Linked DNA regions of Jeotgalibacillus aurantiacus. Each later gene encodes a partner of the first gene's protein in a complex. Links are inferred from orthologs where the notes say so. Each region holds a gene or a part of one and is shown on either strand. Other genes may lie near its edges.

Region 1 (8,944 bases):
TAATATCGGCGCGCTTGCAGGATTATCTTATACGGTTCCGGCAATTACGATTAACCGCTACTGTTCATCAGGACTTCAGTCTATTGCATATGGTGCTGAGCGCATTATGCTTGGGCAGGCTGACACGGTCATTGCCGGTGGAGCAGAATCCATGAGTCTTGTGCCGATGATGGGTCACACTGTGCGACCGAATGTCAAAATTGCGGAAGAAATGCCTGAGTATTATATGAGTATGGGTCATACAGCAGAGCAGGTTGCTCAAAAGTATGGCATCTCACGTGAGGATCAGGATGCATTTGCCGTTCGCAGTCACCAGAAGGCAGCAAAGGCGCTTGCTGAAGGAAAGTTTGATGATGAAATCGTACCGGTAGATGTGACGTTCCGTTCTGTCGGAAGAGACAATCAGCTTCAGGAAAGAACAATCCAGTTCACACAGGATGAAGGTGTTCGTGCTGATTCAACCGTTGAATCACTGAGCAGACTCCGCCCGGCATTTTCCACAACGGGAAGTGTCACTGCAGGTAATGCTTCTCAGACGAGTGATGGAGCCGCTGCTGTCATGGTGATGGAACGTGAAAAGGCTGAAGCGTTAGGTTTAAAGCCGATTGCGAAGTTCCGTTCATTTGCAGTAGGAGGCGTACCACCAGAGATCATGGGTGTTGGTCCGGTTGAAGCGATTCCGAAAGCATTGAAACTCGCAGGCCTTTCACTTTCTGATATTGATCTCTTCGAACTGAATGAAGCCTTTGCTTCCCAGTCAATTCAGGTCATCAGACAGCTTGGACTGAATGAAGATATTATCAATGTAAATGGTGGCGCTATTGCCCTTGGTCATCCACTTGGCTGTACAGGTGCAAAGCTGACACTGTCACTGCTTCATGAACTGCAGCGCAGACAGCAGCAGTTTGGAGTTGTCACGATGTGTATCGGTGGCGGAATGGGTGCTGCCGGCGTATTTGAAATGATTAACTAATTCATTAATGGCTCATTCGTGCTTTTAAAGGTGCGCCGTTCCATCACGAACGGTCCCTTGCAACCGGGTCTTGCGTTGTCCCATTTCTGCTCAGTTTGCAGGATCCGGTTCCAAGGGAAATGAGTCTCAAACTAAACGAACAAACAGGGAGGAATTTTTCATGTCAAACGAAACAAAACAGCTTGTAAAAGGCGGAAGTTTTCTAATTGAGGATGTGGAAGCAGCAAGCGTATTCACACCGGAGGATTACACAGATGAACAGAAAATGATTGCCAAAACAACTGAGGATTACGTATTAAACGAAGTCGTTCCTGAAGTGGAGCACATCGAAAATCATGAGTTTGACCGTTCAGTCAAGCTGTTAAAATCAGCTGGTGAGCTTGGTCTTCTTGGAGCGGATGTTCCTGAAGAGTACGGCGGCCTTGGACTTGATAAGATCAGCTCAGCTTTAATTGCTGAAAAAATGTCACGTGCAGGCGGCTTCTCCATTACACACGGTGCACACGTTGGAATCGGATCTCTGCCAATCGTTCTTTTCGGAAACGAAGAACAGAAGCAAAAGTATCTGCCAGCCCTTGCAACAGGTGAAAAAATCGCTGCTTACGCATTAACAGAGCCGGGTTCGGGATCGGATGCACTTGGTGCTAAAACGACGGCTAAGCTGAACGAAGCAGGTACTCACTACGTGTTAAACGGTGAAAAGCAGTGGATCACCAATGCCGGTTTTGCTGACGTATTTGTTGTTTATGCAAAAATCGACGGAGAACACTTCTCTACATTTATCGTTGAACGTGAATTCCCAGGCGTGTCAGTAGGCGCTGAAGAAAAGAAAATGGGTATTAAGAGTTCCTCTACACGTACACTGATCCTTGAAGATGCTGAAGTACCGGTTGAGAATCTTCTTGGTGAGCACGGTAAAGGACATGTGATCGCGTTTAACATCCTGAACATTGGACGTTACAAGCTTGGAGTAGGTACGGTTGGTGCTTCTAAGCGTGCGCTTGAGCTTGCAGTTAAATATACAAACGAGCGTAAGCAGTTCAATACGCCGATCTCTTCTTTTAACCTGACAAAAGAAAAGCTTGCGACAATGGGTGCAAAGCTTTATGCAACAGAAAGCTCTGTGTACCGTACAGTTGGTCTGTTCGAAGACCGTATGAGCCAGCTTTCTGATGAGGAAATTAAGGATGGAAAAGAAGTAGCAAAATCAATCGCTGAATATGCGATTGAGTGCTCACTGAACAAAGTGTTTGGAACTGAAACACTTGACTATATCGCGGATGAGGCTGTTCAGCTTCACGGCGGTTACGGCTTCATGCAGGAATATGAGGTTGAGCGAATTTACCGTGACTCCCGTATCAACCGTATTTTCGAAGGAACAAACGAAATCAACCGTCTTCTCGTTCCAGGAACTTACCTGCGTAAAGCAATGAAAGGCGAGCTTCCACTTCTTCAAAAAGCACAGGCGCTTCAGGGTGAACTGATGACGATGATGCCTGAAGAAATCAGTGACGAGCCGCTGGCGCAGGAAGCATACCTTGTGAAAAATGCAAAGAAAATCGGTCTTTTAGCTGCCGGTCTTGCTGCTCAGAAATACGGAAAAGCACTTGAAGCAGAACAGGAAATCCTGGTAAACATTGCAGATATCGTATCACTTGCTTACGCGATGGAATCTGCTCTTCTCCGTACACAAAAAGCAGTTGAAAAGTCAGGCCTTGAAAAGAACCAGCAAAAAGTTCTTTACACACAAATCTTCTGTCAGGAAGCATTCAACGAAATCGAAGGACACGCGAAAGAAACACTGATCGCAGCTGAGAGCGGCGACACACTTCGCATGATGCTGTCTGCCCTTCGCAAATTCACTCGCTACACGCCAGTGAACCTGATTCCAAAGAAACGCGAAGCAGCTGCAACACTGATTACGGCTGAGAAATTTGTGGTTTGATCATTAAGCAAACTTGGAGCACTCTTTTATAGGGTGCTCTTTTTAATGTTTAAGAATTGATGATAAAAGGAAGAGTAAGTCATTGACATATAGGGGCTTTACTATTATTATATGTTTAAACTTTTAAACATATAAACAGAAGGAGTGGTTGAGATGAATGTGTTGATAACTGGTGCGTCTGGTGGAATCGGGATGGAGCTTGCCAAGCTGTATGCGGAGAAGGGTCATACATTACTTTTAGCGGCGAGAAGTGAGGAGAAGCTTAGGGAACTGGCTGAAGAATGGACGCGTAAATTTACGATTGAAACCCATATTTTCAAAAGCGACTTATCAAAAGCCGGAGCTGCTGAAAAACTTTATGCTGAAGTGAAAGCAAAAGGGTTATCGGTTGATATATTGATCAATAATGCCGGAGTCGGTCTCTTCGGCGAATTTCATAAAACAGATCTCGTAAAGGAGCAGGAGATGATTCAGTTGAACATTACCTCGCTGACTGAGCTCTCCAAGCTGTTTGGCCGTGAAATGGTCGAGGCGAAGCAAGGGAAAATTCTCAATGTCGCATCAACCGCTGCCTTTTTCCCTGGTCCGCTGATGGCGGTTTATTATGCGTCAAAGGCTTATGTGAAATCGCTGACAGAAGCGCTTGATAACGAATGGTCAGAGCATGGTGTGCAGGTATCAGGCCTTTATCCTGGTCCAACGAGTACGGGCTTTAAGGATGCAGCTGAACTGGATAACTCGAAGCTGTTTAAGAACGGAACGATGAAAGCGGAAGCGGTAGCTAAGATTACATTTATAGAATTTATGAATGGCAAAAGACAGATTATCCCAGGTGGTATGAACAAGATACAGTCCAAGGCCAGCCGTCTCATTTCCCGGAAAACGGCAGCAAATATTGTGAGAAAAACGCAGGACAGGGTATAATATTGGCAGGAACGGGGTGACAGCAATGGGGGAACAGGCAGTAAAAGCATTTCGCGACTGTATACCATTATTTCAGGCGCTGAGTGATCCGTATCGTCAGGATATTGTGTTGATTCTGGCTGATATAGATTCCATGACGGTCAATCAATTGACAGACAGACTTCCACTTTCCCGTCCCGCTGTTTCACACCATTTAAAAATCCTTCGTGAGCAGGGCATTTTGAAAATGGAACAGCAGGGCACACAGCGGTATTATTCACTCGCCCTCGAAGGTGCACTGGAGCAGCTGAAGCATTTAATTATTACGGTAGAAGACCGTTGTTATTAGATAAGGAGGAGTTACTATGGCAATTACTTTTTATACGTATCCGAAATGCGGCACGTGCCGTAAAGCAAAAAAATGGCTCGATGAAAATGAAGTGAATTATTCAGAGATTCATTTAGTGGAATCTCCGCCATCGAAAGAGACGTTAAAAGATCTTCATGAAAAAAGCGGCGTGGAGCTCAAAAAATTCTTTAATACGAGCGGGATGAAATACCGTGAGCTTGGATTAAAGGACAAGCTTCCTACAATGAGCGATGATGAAAAGCTTGAGCTTCTTGCTTCTGACGGAATGCTGATCAAGCGCCCTCTGACAACAGACGGCAAACACGTAACAGTCGGCTTCAAAGAGCCCGAATTCGAAGAGAACTGGAAGGCATAAACATAGAAAGTTTTCTTGTTTTCACGGGCTGATTGTGACAAGATGAAAGAGTGAAATGATCTTTTAACATATGGAGGGAAAAACATGAGTTCACCAAAAGAATTGCGTTATTCTGAAGAGCATGAGTGGGTAAAGGTTGAAGACGGAAAAGCAACAATCGGCATCACAAAGTTCGCACAGTCCGAGCTTGGCGATATCGTATTTGTTGAGCTTCCTGAAGTAGGCGATGAGCTGAAGGCAGATGAGCCATTCGGAAGTGTTGAGTCAGTTAAGACCGTTTCTGAGCTTTACGCACCAGTCAGCGGTAAAGTAGTTGAAGTCAACGAAGACCTTAACGACAGCCCTGAATACGTGAATGAATCTCCATACGAAAAGGCATGGATGGTTGTAGTGGAAATGTCCGACGAGTCAGAGCTTGATGAGCTGATGGACGCAGAAGCATACGACAACATGACAAACGAAGGGTAATACATAAAAAAACACCGCTGCGGCGGTGTTTTTTTCGATATGCGTACTTGAATAAACCGTGCCAGGTCATTCCTTCGCTTTCCGCGGCCGCGCGGTGAGCCAGCTAATGCTCCGCATTACGCTGTCTCACCTGTCGCTCCTCTGCCGCAGGGAGTCTACGGAATGACCCGGCACTCTTTGTAGTGATTTTATTAAAGCGGTATTTTATAAGTGACCAGGTTTTGTGTGAGTGTGATCAAGCTGAATAGGAAAGTGACCAAGTCGCCTCCGAATTTCAAATCATTTACCCAAGATCATGAAGAGCCCCCGGTCTGCGCCGGGATTTTTCGTGAGAGTGGTTAAATAACGGCTGAGAGTGGTTAAGTAACTAAGGAAAGTGGTCAAATAAAACAAAAGAGTGGTTGAATAAACCGAATAAGTTGTCAAATAACCTCAAAGAGTGGTCAAATAAACCTGCTGGACGAGTCGCCTCCGCCTTTCAAATAATTTGCATTTCCCACCCATACAGGCGAAAATAAAGGTAGTATCATATACTGGAATCAAGCCGTGACTAAGGATGATAGGGTGTGATCGGGTATGGATGATTTGTATGGGAAGGTCATTATTGTTGAGGGGACTTCTGATAAGAGGAAGGTGCAGCCGATTATCAGGGAGCCTGTTGAAATTATTTGCACGAATGGAACGATCAGTTTGACAAAGATGGATGAATTGATTGATCAGCTTTTTAATAGAGAAGTGTATATTCTGGTTGATGCTGATGAAGCGGGTGAGAAGCTTAGAAAGCTGTTTAAACGCGAGTTTCCTGAGGCAGGACATCTTTACATTGACCGCATGTACAAAGAAGTGGCGACTACACCGGAACAGCATCTGGCATCGGTTCTGGTTGGAGCGGATATTGATATTTACACGGAGTATTTGGAAAAAAGGATGAATTCTTAAATGATAAAGGAATGGAACATTGACCAACTGAATACACATATTCAAACAGGCGAAAGCACTGCGATGTATTTGTATACGCCGATGTGCGGAACGTGTAAGCTCGCCGGTAAAATGCTAGAGGTGACAGCTGCTGCAGTGAAGGAACCTGTGATCGGTAAAGCGGATCTGAATTATGTGGAGTCGCTGGCAGAGAAATATGAAATTGAAAGCGTACCTTGTTTATTGCTATTCAAAGACGGCCGGCTGCAGGAGAAGATTTATAAATTCGAATCGGTCCCGACTTTATTTGAAGCATTTCAACGCTTAACCTTACAGACAAAATAATTAAACTTTTTTGTTGACTTTAAAAAATCAGCATGATACGATTTGTCTCGTACTCAAATGAAACGACATTAATCGACATTTAAATATAGTTAACTCTTATCAAGAGTGGTGGAGGGACGTGCCCGATGAAACCCGGCAACCGACAGTCAGCTGACTGGAAAGGTGCCAAGTCACACAGGATAACCTGGCAGATGAGAGAAAGACGTCTATTACGTACGCCTTTCTGCTTATCTGCGGGAAGGCGTTTTTTTTGATCCCGGGAAGGTGCCGGGGGACAGGCACTATTAAACGTTGATCCTTTAACGGGATAATAAGTTAATTTATGAAAGTAGGTGATGGCATGATTACCATCTCAGATGTTAAAAAAATCTTTAAGACGAAAAGCGGTTTGTTAACTGCTGTTGATAACGTTAATCTTCAGATCCAGGAAGGCGAAATTTTTGGTGTCATTGGCTACAGTGGTGCCGGAAAAAGTACGCTGATCCGTATGTTAAACGGCCTGGAGCAGCCATCGGAAGGAAAAGTAGACATTAACGGTAAAGTGATTTCCTCTATAAAAGGCGGAGACCTCCGAAAAGCCCGACAAAAAATCAGCATGATCTTTCAGCACTTTAATCTGCTATGGTCAAGAACGGTTGCGGAAAACATTGCTTTTCCGCTTGAAATTGCCGGCGTACCAAAAAGTCAGCGCGAGAAGAAAGTGAACGAGCTGATTGAGCTGGTCGGACTTGAAGGAAGAGGGGATGCTTATCCTTCACAGCTTTCAGGCGGACAAAAGCAGCGCGTCGGTATTGCACGCGCACTGGCTAACGACCCTGAAGTACTGCTTTGTGATGAAGCAACCTCAGCACTCGATCCTCAGACAACGGACTCTATCCTCGAGCTTCTCGTTGACATCAATAAGCGTCTTGGTCTGACAATCGTCTTAATTACTCACGAGATGCATGTGATCCGCAAGATCTGTCACCGCGTTGCTGTGATGGAAAACGGAAAAGTAGTCGAACTTGGAAATGTGCTTGAAGTGTTCAAGCAGCCAAAACAGCCAATTACAAAGCGTTTCGTCCAGCAGGTAACAGAGCCGGAGGAAACGCGGGAAACAATTGAGCATCTGCTCAAGGATTATAAAGGTGGCATCGTTGTAAAGCTGTCTTTTGTAGGCGAATCTGCTGAGCAACCGCTCATTACAACCCTGATCCGTAAATTTGACCTTGATGTCAATATCGTTCAGGGTAAAATCTCTCAAACGCAAAATGGTTCATACGGTTCTCTCTTTATCCATCTTCGCGGAAATGATGATGAGGTTCAGAAAGCTGTAGCATTCATCGAAGAATCAAATGTCGGTGTGGAGGTGATCACACATGATTGAGCAGATTTTTCCGAATGTCGAATGGGAATCGATGTGGGAAGCCACATATGAAACGATTTACATGACGACATTATCAGTAGCCGCCACCTTCATTATTGGATTGGCTTTAGGCATTATTTTATTTTTAACGTCAAAAGGAAACCTGTGGGAAAACAAAGTCATTTATGCGATCACAAACGCACTGGTTAATATTTTCAGATCCATTCCGTTTATTATCCTGATTGTTTTGTTAATTCCATTTACCAGAGCTATGCTTGGAACGATTCGTGGTGCTGAGGCAGCACTGCCTGCGTTAATCATCGGAGCGGCTCCGTTTTATGCCCGTATGGTGGAGATTGCCCTTCGAGAAATTGATAAAGGTGTCATTGAAGCAGCCCGCTCTATGGGTGCAAAAGTCAGTACCATTATTTTTAAAGTCCTAATCCCGGAATCACTGCCTGCTTTAATATCAGGTATTACTGTAACCTCAATTGCGCTTGTCGGATACACAGCAATGGCTGGTGTAATCGGAGCAGGAGGACTTGGAAATCTTGCCTTCCTTGAAGGATTCCAGCGGAGCAGAGGTGATGTAACGCTTGCCGCAACAATTATCATTTTAATTATTGTATTTGTGATTCAGTTTGTTGGTGACTTATTCACACGCAGACTGGATAAAAGATAAAACCATTTTAAAGGAGAGACACACACATGAAAAAATTCGTAGCAGGAACATTCGCAGCAACAAGCATTTTGGTATTAGCCGCTTGCGGTTCAGATAATGCAGATGAGGGCATCGGTTCAGGTGAAGACGGCGAGCCGGTTGAACTGACTGTTGGAGCTTCCAACGTACCACACGCTGAAATTCTGGAGAAGGCACAGCCAATTCTTGAGGAAGAAGGCATTGAATTGAACATTGAAACTTACCAGGATTATATTCTTCCAAACCAGGATCTTGAAGCTGGTGAAATCGATGCAAACTACTTCCAGCACGTCCCTTACCTTGAGTCGCAAATGGCTGAATTAGGTTATGATTTTGCTAATGCAGGTGGAGTTCATATCGAACCAATCGGCGTTTATTCTCAAAAGCACGAATCACTTGAAGATCTTCCTGAAGGTGCAGAAATCCTGATGAGTAACTCAGTAGCTGACCATGGCCGTATTTTAACTATGCTTGAAAAAGAAGGGCTGATCACACTCGATCCTGAAGTGGACAAAACGAAAGCTGAAATCTCAGATATCGTAGAAAATCCAAAAAATCTTCAGTTTGAAGCAGACTATGAAGCAGCACTTCTTGTACAGCTTTATGAAAACAACGAAGGTGA
Region 2 (7,512 bases), on another replicon or contig:
GCATGAGTCAATAAAAAAAGCGCCCCGGGGGCGCTTTTTTTATTGGGTACCGGCACACTTTTCGCAAGTAGTGCTGTAGGCTTCTGCCTGTTCTTCCATTTGTTCGCCGCAGGATGCGCATTTTTTAGGTGGCAGGTTTCTGAAGAATTCCATTACGTTTTCCAACATGTAGATCAACCTCTTTCTGTTTTTTTGTTATAGTACTATGTGTTTGTTATTAGTATTGTATTATAACAGATGCAGAAAGGTCAAGGAATATTCTGAAAAAAAGCACATTCGTGAAAAAATAGTGCATTTGAAGTATAGTAGGAGAGGGAAGAAATTGTAGACAGAATAGGCTTTGAAGGAGGATTTGATCGTGAAGTTGACAGTGATTGGCCCCTGGGGAGGATATCCTAAAGCAGGGGAAGCAAGTGCAGGATATCTTGTAGAAACAGATGATTATAAGCTGCTGATCGATTGCGGAAGCGGCGTGTTGTCTGCTTTGCAGAAGTTTATCGCTCCTGAAGAGCTGGATGCTGTTTTGATTACGCATTACCACGCAGACCATATTGCAGATATCGGCGTTTTACATCATGCTCTCTTAATTCAGCATCACCTTCAGCAAAAGCCGATTCAGGTAAAGGCATATGGGCACAATGAAGATGAAGCCGGCTTTGCATCTCTCGGTTATAAGGAATTCATGTTGAATGAAGCTTATCAGCCGGATCAGCCCCTTCAGGCAGGACCGTTCACCCTTCGTTTTCAAAAGACGGTGCATCCGGTTCCATGTTATGCTGTGCGGGTTGACTCTGATGAAGGATCTTTTGTTTTTACAGCTGATTCAGCCTATCAGGATGCTTTCACAGATTTCGCGGAAAATACGGATGTGCTGATTGCTGAATCCAATTTTTATAAAGGGATGAACGCATCAAGTGCCGGACATATGACAAGTGAAGAAGCTGCAACGATTGCGAAAGATGCCGGAGTGAAAATGCTGGTACTGACGCATTTACCTCATTTCGGTGATCTTCAACAGCTGCTTGCTGAAGCGAAGGAAGTATATGCCGGGGAATCACATCTGGCTGCTGCCGGAATGACCATTACATTTACTAAAGGAGGACAACCGCATGTTATTTATCGATAATAAAGGCATTACAGATCCGAAAATTAATCTTGCGATTGAAGAATATGCACTAAAAAATCTTGATATTGATCAGACGTATCTGCTGTTTTATATCAATGAGCCTTCCATCATTATTGGGAAGAATCAGAACACAATCGAAGAGATCAACACTGAGTATGTGGAGAAAAACAACATCAAGGTCGTACGCCGTCTTTCAGGTGGCGGTGCGGTTTATCATGATCTTGGAAATCTGAACTTCAGTTTTATCACAAAGGACGACGGTGACAGCTTCCACAACTTTAAGAAGTTCACGGAACCTGTTGTCGATGCGCTAAACCAGATCGGGGTTCCTGCAGAATTAAAAGGCCGTAACGATTTACTGGTCGGTGAGCGTAAAATCTCCGGAAATGCCCAATTCTCCACAAAAGGAAGAATGTTCAGTCACGGCACGCTCATGTTCGATTCTGAAATTGACAACGTTGTCTCCTCACTTAAAGTACGAAAAGACAAAATCGAGTCAAAAGGAATCAAATCAATCCGCAGCCGTGTCGCAAATATCTCAGAATTCATGGACCAGAAAATCACAATCGAAGAATTTAAGCAACTTATTCTCCGTCATATTTTCGGCAGCGAAGAGAAAATTGAGGAATATGTGCTGACAGAAGAAGACTGGAACAACATCCACAAGCTGTCTGAGGAACGTTATCAGAACTGGGAATGGAACTACGGGAAATCCCCTAAATTCAATCTCCAGCACTCACACCGTTTCCCGGTCGGAAGCGTAGACGTACGACTCGACGTAGAAAAAGGAACCATCCAGAATGCTAAAATCTACGGCGATTTCTTCGGTGTCGGTGATGTAAGCGAAATCGAACAAAAACTCACAGGCATCCGCTACGAAAGAGATGAAATCGAAAAAGCACTCGAAGGCGTAGACCTGAAACACTACTTCGGTAACGTAGAACGCGATGAATTTATTGATCTGTTGTATTAATTCTACAGATCCGAATTAATGAAGTAGCAGCATCATTGCTAAACATGCCTTTTAAAAAACATTACTTGGCACGGTTGTTTTCTTTTGCATTTTCAAGAAAAAAGCTATATTTGAGGGCGGGATTCCCCCGAAGACTCCAACGGCAGAGAAGGGACAGGTGAAACCGTTGTGCGAAGCACAAGGGGTTCACCGCCCGGCCTTAGAAAAGCGGAGGCGACTCGTCCAGCCCGGTTTTAATATTAATTATATGGCTTAAATAGTAGAATTTTGAAAGCGCTATCTTGATTATCACTGGAACAGCCTATATAATTAGTGTGAATATTCGCTTCTTTTTTTACCAGTAAATGAATGACTATTCATTCACTTACGCAAAAAAAGGAAAAATATCAAGGGGGATGGAACAGTGAATTTATCAGATCGTTTACAGGAAACAGCAGAACAGCACGCTGGTAAAACGGCTTATCATTTTATGGACCAATCAGCATCATACGCGGAATTAAATGGTGCAGTAAATAAAATGGCGAATTACCTGACACAAGCCGGCGTGAAAAAAGGGGATCACGTTGGTCTGCTGCTAGGGAATTCACCTCATTTTGTGATTTCAATGTATGCAGCACTAAGAGTCGGGGCTACGGTTATTCCAATTAACCCGATTTATACGCCTGATGAAATTGCCTACATATTGCGTGATGGTGATGTAAAGGTTGTTGTCGCACTTGACCTTTTGCTGCCACTTGTTGAAAAAGCACACGCTGCACTTCCGGGGATTGTCCAATACGTCATTTGTGAGACAGCACCGGATGCTCATGAGAAAATCGCTGCCCTGCCTGAAGCGGTAAAGGGGAAGGTAACAGCATTTATGCATGCGATCGGCACTCAAAGTCCACTTTATCAGGGCCCTGATATTGATGAAGAGGATACAGCAATCATCCTTTACACGTCAGGAACGACAGGAAAGCCTAAAGGGGCGATGCTGTCGCATAAAAATGTCTTCTCAAATGCGAAAGACGTAGCAGAGTATTTGAACATTACAGGGGAAGACCGTGTCGTCACAGCGCTTCCAATGTTTCATGTATTCGCCTTAACGGTTGTCTTGAATGCACCTTTAATTAATGGAGGAACCATGCTGATCGTTCCACGCTTCAGCCCGAAAGACGTATTTGATGTCGTTCAAAAGCATAAAGCGACTGTGTTTGCAGGTGTGCCAACAATGTATAACTTCCTGCTTCAGTATCCTGAGGCAACAGGGGAAAGCTTTGAAAGTGTCCGTCTATGCATTTCAGGCGGTGCCTCACTGCCGGTTGCGCTGCTGCATCAGTTTGAAGGGAAATTTAACGTCCGTGTTTCTGAAGGTTACGGTTTATCTGAAGCTTCACCTGTAACATGCTTTAACCCATTAGACCGTGAGCGTAAAGCAGGCTCAATCGGAACATCCATTACAAATGTTGAAAATAAAATCGTTAACGAGCTAGGTGAAGAAGTACCGCCTGGTGAAGTGGGAGAGCTGATTGTCAGAGGACCGAACGTCATGAAAGGCTATTATAAAATGCCTGAAGAAACTGCAGCTGCCATTCGTGACGGCTGGCTTTACACTGGAGACCTTGCAAAACAGGACGAGGAAGGCTACTTCTTTATCGTTGACCGTAAAAAAGATATGGTCATCGTCGGCGGGTACAATGTTTATCCACGCGAGGTTGAAGAGGTACTTTACGAGCACGAAGCGATCACAGAGGCAGCTGTTGTCGGTGTTCCGGACATGAACTACGGAGAAGCCGTCCATGCCTTTGTCGTATCCAAAGACCCGTCCTTAACAAAAGAGGACCTGCTGGCATTCTGCTCAACAAAGCTGGCAAAATACAAACTGCCAACCGTCATCGAATTCATCGATGAACTGCCGAAAAATACAACCGGTAAAATCCTGAGACGCGCACTCCGCGATCAAGTGCGTCAGGGATAGATTTCTGACCTTAAAATTACAATTTAGTTAAACAAAAAACCTTCCATGATACACTTAGATCATATTGCTGGCATCTATCGACAGCAGTTGTCTGGCTATTAACAGAAAAGTTTTAGCTATCGACATCATTAATATGTTAAAGGGGTGGGACCATCCGTAGACTCCTGTGGCGGAAAGGGACAGGTGAAACCGGCTGTGCGAAGCGCAGATGGGTTCACCGCCCGGCCACGAGCGAAGGATGGTCCCACCCCGGCTTATTAAAACAACCAAAAAAGCCGTAACCCATCACAAGGGTTACGGCTTCACTTTATTTATTTACCGGATTTTTATACCGGGCGAAAAACCTGAGCAGCAGATTAAAAGGAAACAAAATCGGATAGCCGGCAACATCCGCTTTTTTAAGAAAATCAACAAAAGAAGCTTTCACCTGGCGTTTTCTCCGTAGTTTTTCAGGATCTCCCTTAAGCGTTACACGGTAGCCATTTTCAAGTCCCTCGAATTTTGCTTCAAACGGTCCTTTTGACGTTTTATATTCGCGTTCGATTTTCGGTTCTTCCATCATGAATATTCCTCCTCAGATTCACGGGCAATTCTACCCGATATAGATCGGTACCGCAGCGCTCCTGCAGCTGTCAGTGCGCCGGCTATACCTGTTAAAAGCCAGTTTTCAATCAAAATACCTGCGTGGAGACTAATAAAAGGAATTGCAGTAATGATGATGATGTCTCTCCGTCTGGCAGTCAGTTCCTGCAACGTGCGGTCCTTTTTATTGCTCCACTGCATCATCCGTCTGTAACGTTTCGGCTCATCAAGGGCATCTGAAAATTTTGAAGGGGCACTAAGCAGTGGCTGTATGTAACGTACAGCAGTTTGCCACGGTGCACTGTCTTCACGGTCGTCATTACGGGCAGTAGCCCATCTCACAATCGTTGGCCTTGCCATTTCAATAAAGTCGGCTTCCGGATAGATCGTATAAATAACCCCGGTAAAGGTGGAAATCGCCCGGCCGAAGAACGCAAACTCCGTAGGAAGCTGGATCGGCTGGGTGCGGACAATATCCTGAATATCTTCAAGCAGGCTCTCCATCATCAGGCTCTCGCCATCCTGCCATTCCCCGCTTTTATACACCTGCACTACGCGCTCAACAACATCTTCAAGAATGTCTTTATCTGCTTTAGGCAGAAGGAATTTCATTTGTTCAAGCGCTTCAACAACCTCGCTGTAGCGTTCAAAAATAACTCCTTCAACCGCCCTTTGAACAGCTTCAGCATCTTTTTTGCGAATGACACCTACCATACCGAAATCAATTAATACAATGGTTCCATCCTCTTTAATTAGAATATTGCCTCCGTGTGGATCTGCATGGAACATGCCTTCATTCAGCAGCTGTTCGATAAAAAGCAGCAGCAGATTTTCAGCCAGCTCTTCCCGATTCAGTCCGTGTTTATCCAGGAATGACTGATCAGTGATTTTTGAGCCTTCGATCCAGTCCATGACGAGCACTCTTCTGGTTGTATACTCCTCAATGTATCTTGGAACGATCACACCCGGCGTATCTTTAAAACGCTCACCAAATGCGACACCATTCTGAAGTTCTTTCTTAAAATTAAGCTCATCACCTATTACGATCGTCATTTCCCGGTATAGGGCGTCCAGGTCCACCTGTTTGCCGAACCGCGTAAAACGCTTGGCAAGCCAGATGACGATTTTCATTGCTTTAAAGTCAGTCCGGATAATGCGTTCAATGCCGGGACGCTGAACCTTGATCGCAACTGAATCACCATTGTGAAGCCAGGCGTGATAAACATCGCCGATAGAGGCGGATGCGACCGGATTTTCTGAAATTTTATGAACGATATTTCCGTATGCCGTATTCCAGTCATCCTCGATCACCCGTTTAGCTTCTTCCCACGGAACGGGAGGCACGCGATCGGTCAGACCTTCCAGCTCGAGAATAAAGGACCTCGGCATAATGTCAGCACGTGTTGATAAGAACTGGCCCATTTTAATCATCAGCCCTTCAAGCTTCAGGGCAGTCTGTTTATATTCTCTGGCCTGCTTTCCGGCGAGTTCTGCCCACTTTCTTTCGGTGGTTGCATCCCATCTTCCCTGATATTTCCTCTGGAAAAAGTAGACCTGAAGAAAGAACTTAACAGACATAAAAACAATTTTATAAATTCGATAAGCGGCAACTTTTTTCGTGCTGATCACCCTCTTCCATACTTGCCCATCGCATAGTTACAGTTTACCACCGCACCCGGAATCTAAACGATTAACAATGTGCGTCCGTTTTTTGACAATGATACAATAGTGAAAGGGTTTACATAAATTTTTTTGAGCAAAGGGGATTTCAGATGGAAACAATCACAATCAGACAAAAAGAGGGATGGGCGGAAGTAACATTGAACCGCCCTGATGCGATGAATGCTTTTAATTATCAAATGCTGACAGAGCTCGGACAGGCAGCTGAGTCATTACGCATTAATCCGGATGTACGGGTAGTTGTCATTAAAGGTTCCGGGGAAAAAGCGTTCAGCGTTGGAGCAGATTTGAAGGAACGAAAAACATTAACGGAGCAGCAGGTTAAACGCAACATTAATAAAATCGGAGAAGTGTTCAGTGCCATTGAAGCAATGCCGCAGCCTGTCATTGCTGCGATGAACGGATATGCTTTTGGCGGGGGAATGGAGCTTGCTCTTGCCTGTGATTTCCGGGTTGCTGAAAAGGATACGCTGATGGGGCTGACGGAAACGAGCCTGGCCATCATTCCGGGGGCAGGTGGAACGCAGCGTCTGCCGAGAATTGTCGGGGAAGCAAAAGCGCTTGAGCTGATCCTCACTGCTAAAAGATTTACAGCTGAAGAAGGAGCGGGATACGGTCTGATCACAAAAGCAGTGGAAAAAGGGGAGCTCGATTCTGAAGTATCTGCTCTTTTGAATGCGATGCTTGCGAACGGTCCGATTGCCCTCCAGCAGGCGAAATACGCCATTAAAACAGGAATGAAAGCGGATCTGCAGACAGGGCTCCAAATTGAACGTAAAGCATATGAAATCACGATTCCGACAGAGGACCGGGTAGAAGCACTGATCGCTTTCAGCGAAAAGAGAAAGCCGGTTTTCAAAGGGAAATAGAATCATCAATCACGCTACTCATAAAAGGTTATAAAAGGCTGTCCGAGCTCATTCCGGGCAGCTTTTATGCTGTGAGGAAAATTTTTTCACTCGGATCCCGCAGAATTTTGCTACAATTCTATACAGATATAATCAGTTTACAGATAGGTTGATTTTTTCAGCCTCGTTCATGTCAGGAAGGAGCATCATGATGCAAATGTCTGCTGTAGCAGAATCAAAAGCAGGATTTAAAGAAGGACTGCGGGCAGGAATTAGCATTGCAGTAGGTTATCTGCCTGTAGCCCTGACGTTTGGTCTGCTTGCAAAAACCACAGGGCTTACCGTC

Evidence for each region.
Region 2: the proteins of gcvH (region 1) and H7968_RS08970 are in contact, whole or in part, in a crystal structure (PDB 3A7A), measured with the Escherichia coli proteins. The link is inferred for Jeotgalibacillus aurantiacus from one-to-one orthologs.

Annotation. Positions count from the first base shown.
Region 1 is NZ_JACNMS010000007.1:74,623-83,566, reverse strand. Bases 3,635-6,322 are described here. They hold gcvH (glycine cleavage system protein GcvH), read left to right. Parts: upstream 3,635-4,630; coding sequence 4,631-5,014; downstream 5,015-6,322. Other genes in these bases: H7968_RS16510 (thioredoxin family protein), read left to right, coding at 5,954-6,277; H7968_RS16515 (toprim domain-containing protein), read left to right, coding at 5,591-5,953; H7968_RS16525 (arsenate reductase family protein), read left to right, coding at 4,187-4,546; H7968_RS16530 (ArsR/SmtB family transcription factor), read left to right, coding at 3,868-4,170; H7968_RS16535 (SDR family NAD(P)-dependent oxidoreductase), read left to right, coding at 3,635-3,842. Also shown: H7968_RS16545 (acetyl-CoA C-acetyltransferase), read left to right, coding at 1-973; H7968_RS16540 (acyl-CoA dehydrogenase family protein), read left to right, coding at 1,134-2,918; more of H7968_RS16535, read left to right, coding at 3,072-3,634; H7968_RS16505 (methionine ABC transporter ATP-binding protein), read left to right, coding at 6,618-7,643; H7968_RS16500 (methionine ABC transporter permease), read left to right, coding at 7,636-8,304; H7968_RS16495 (MetQ/NlpA family ABC transporter substrate-binding protein), read left to right, coding at 8,331-8,944. UniProt on the Escherichia coli protein: The glycine cleavage system catalyzes the degradation of glycine. The H protein shuttles the methylamine group of glycine from the P protein to the T protein.
Region 2 is NZ_JACNMS010000002.1:848,026-855,537, reverse strand. Bases 105-3,104 are described here. They hold H7968_RS08970 (lipoate--protein ligase), read left to right. Parts: upstream 105-1,109; coding sequence 1,110-2,099; downstream 2,100-3,104. Other genes in these bases: H7968_RS08965 (fatty acid--CoA ligase family protein), read left to right, coding at 2,503-3,104; H7968_RS08975 (MBL fold metallo-hydrolase), read left to right, coding at 359-1,126; yhfH (protein YhfH), read right to left, coding at 105-168. Also shown: more of yhfH, read right to left, coding at 40-104; more of H7968_RS08965, read left to right, coding at 3,105-4,056; H7968_RS08960 (hypothetical protein), read right to left, coding at 4,364-4,618; H7968_RS08955 (ABC1 kinase family protein), read right to left, coding at 4,615-6,267; H7968_RS08950 (enoyl-CoA hydratase-related protein), read left to right, coding at 6,411-7,187; H7968_RS08945 (AzlC family ABC transporter permease), read left to right, coding at 7,378-7,512. UniProt on the Escherichia coli protein: Catalyzes both the ATP-dependent activation of exogenously supplied lipoate to lipoyl-AMP and the transfer of the activated lipoyl onto the lipoyl domains of lipoate-dependent enzymes.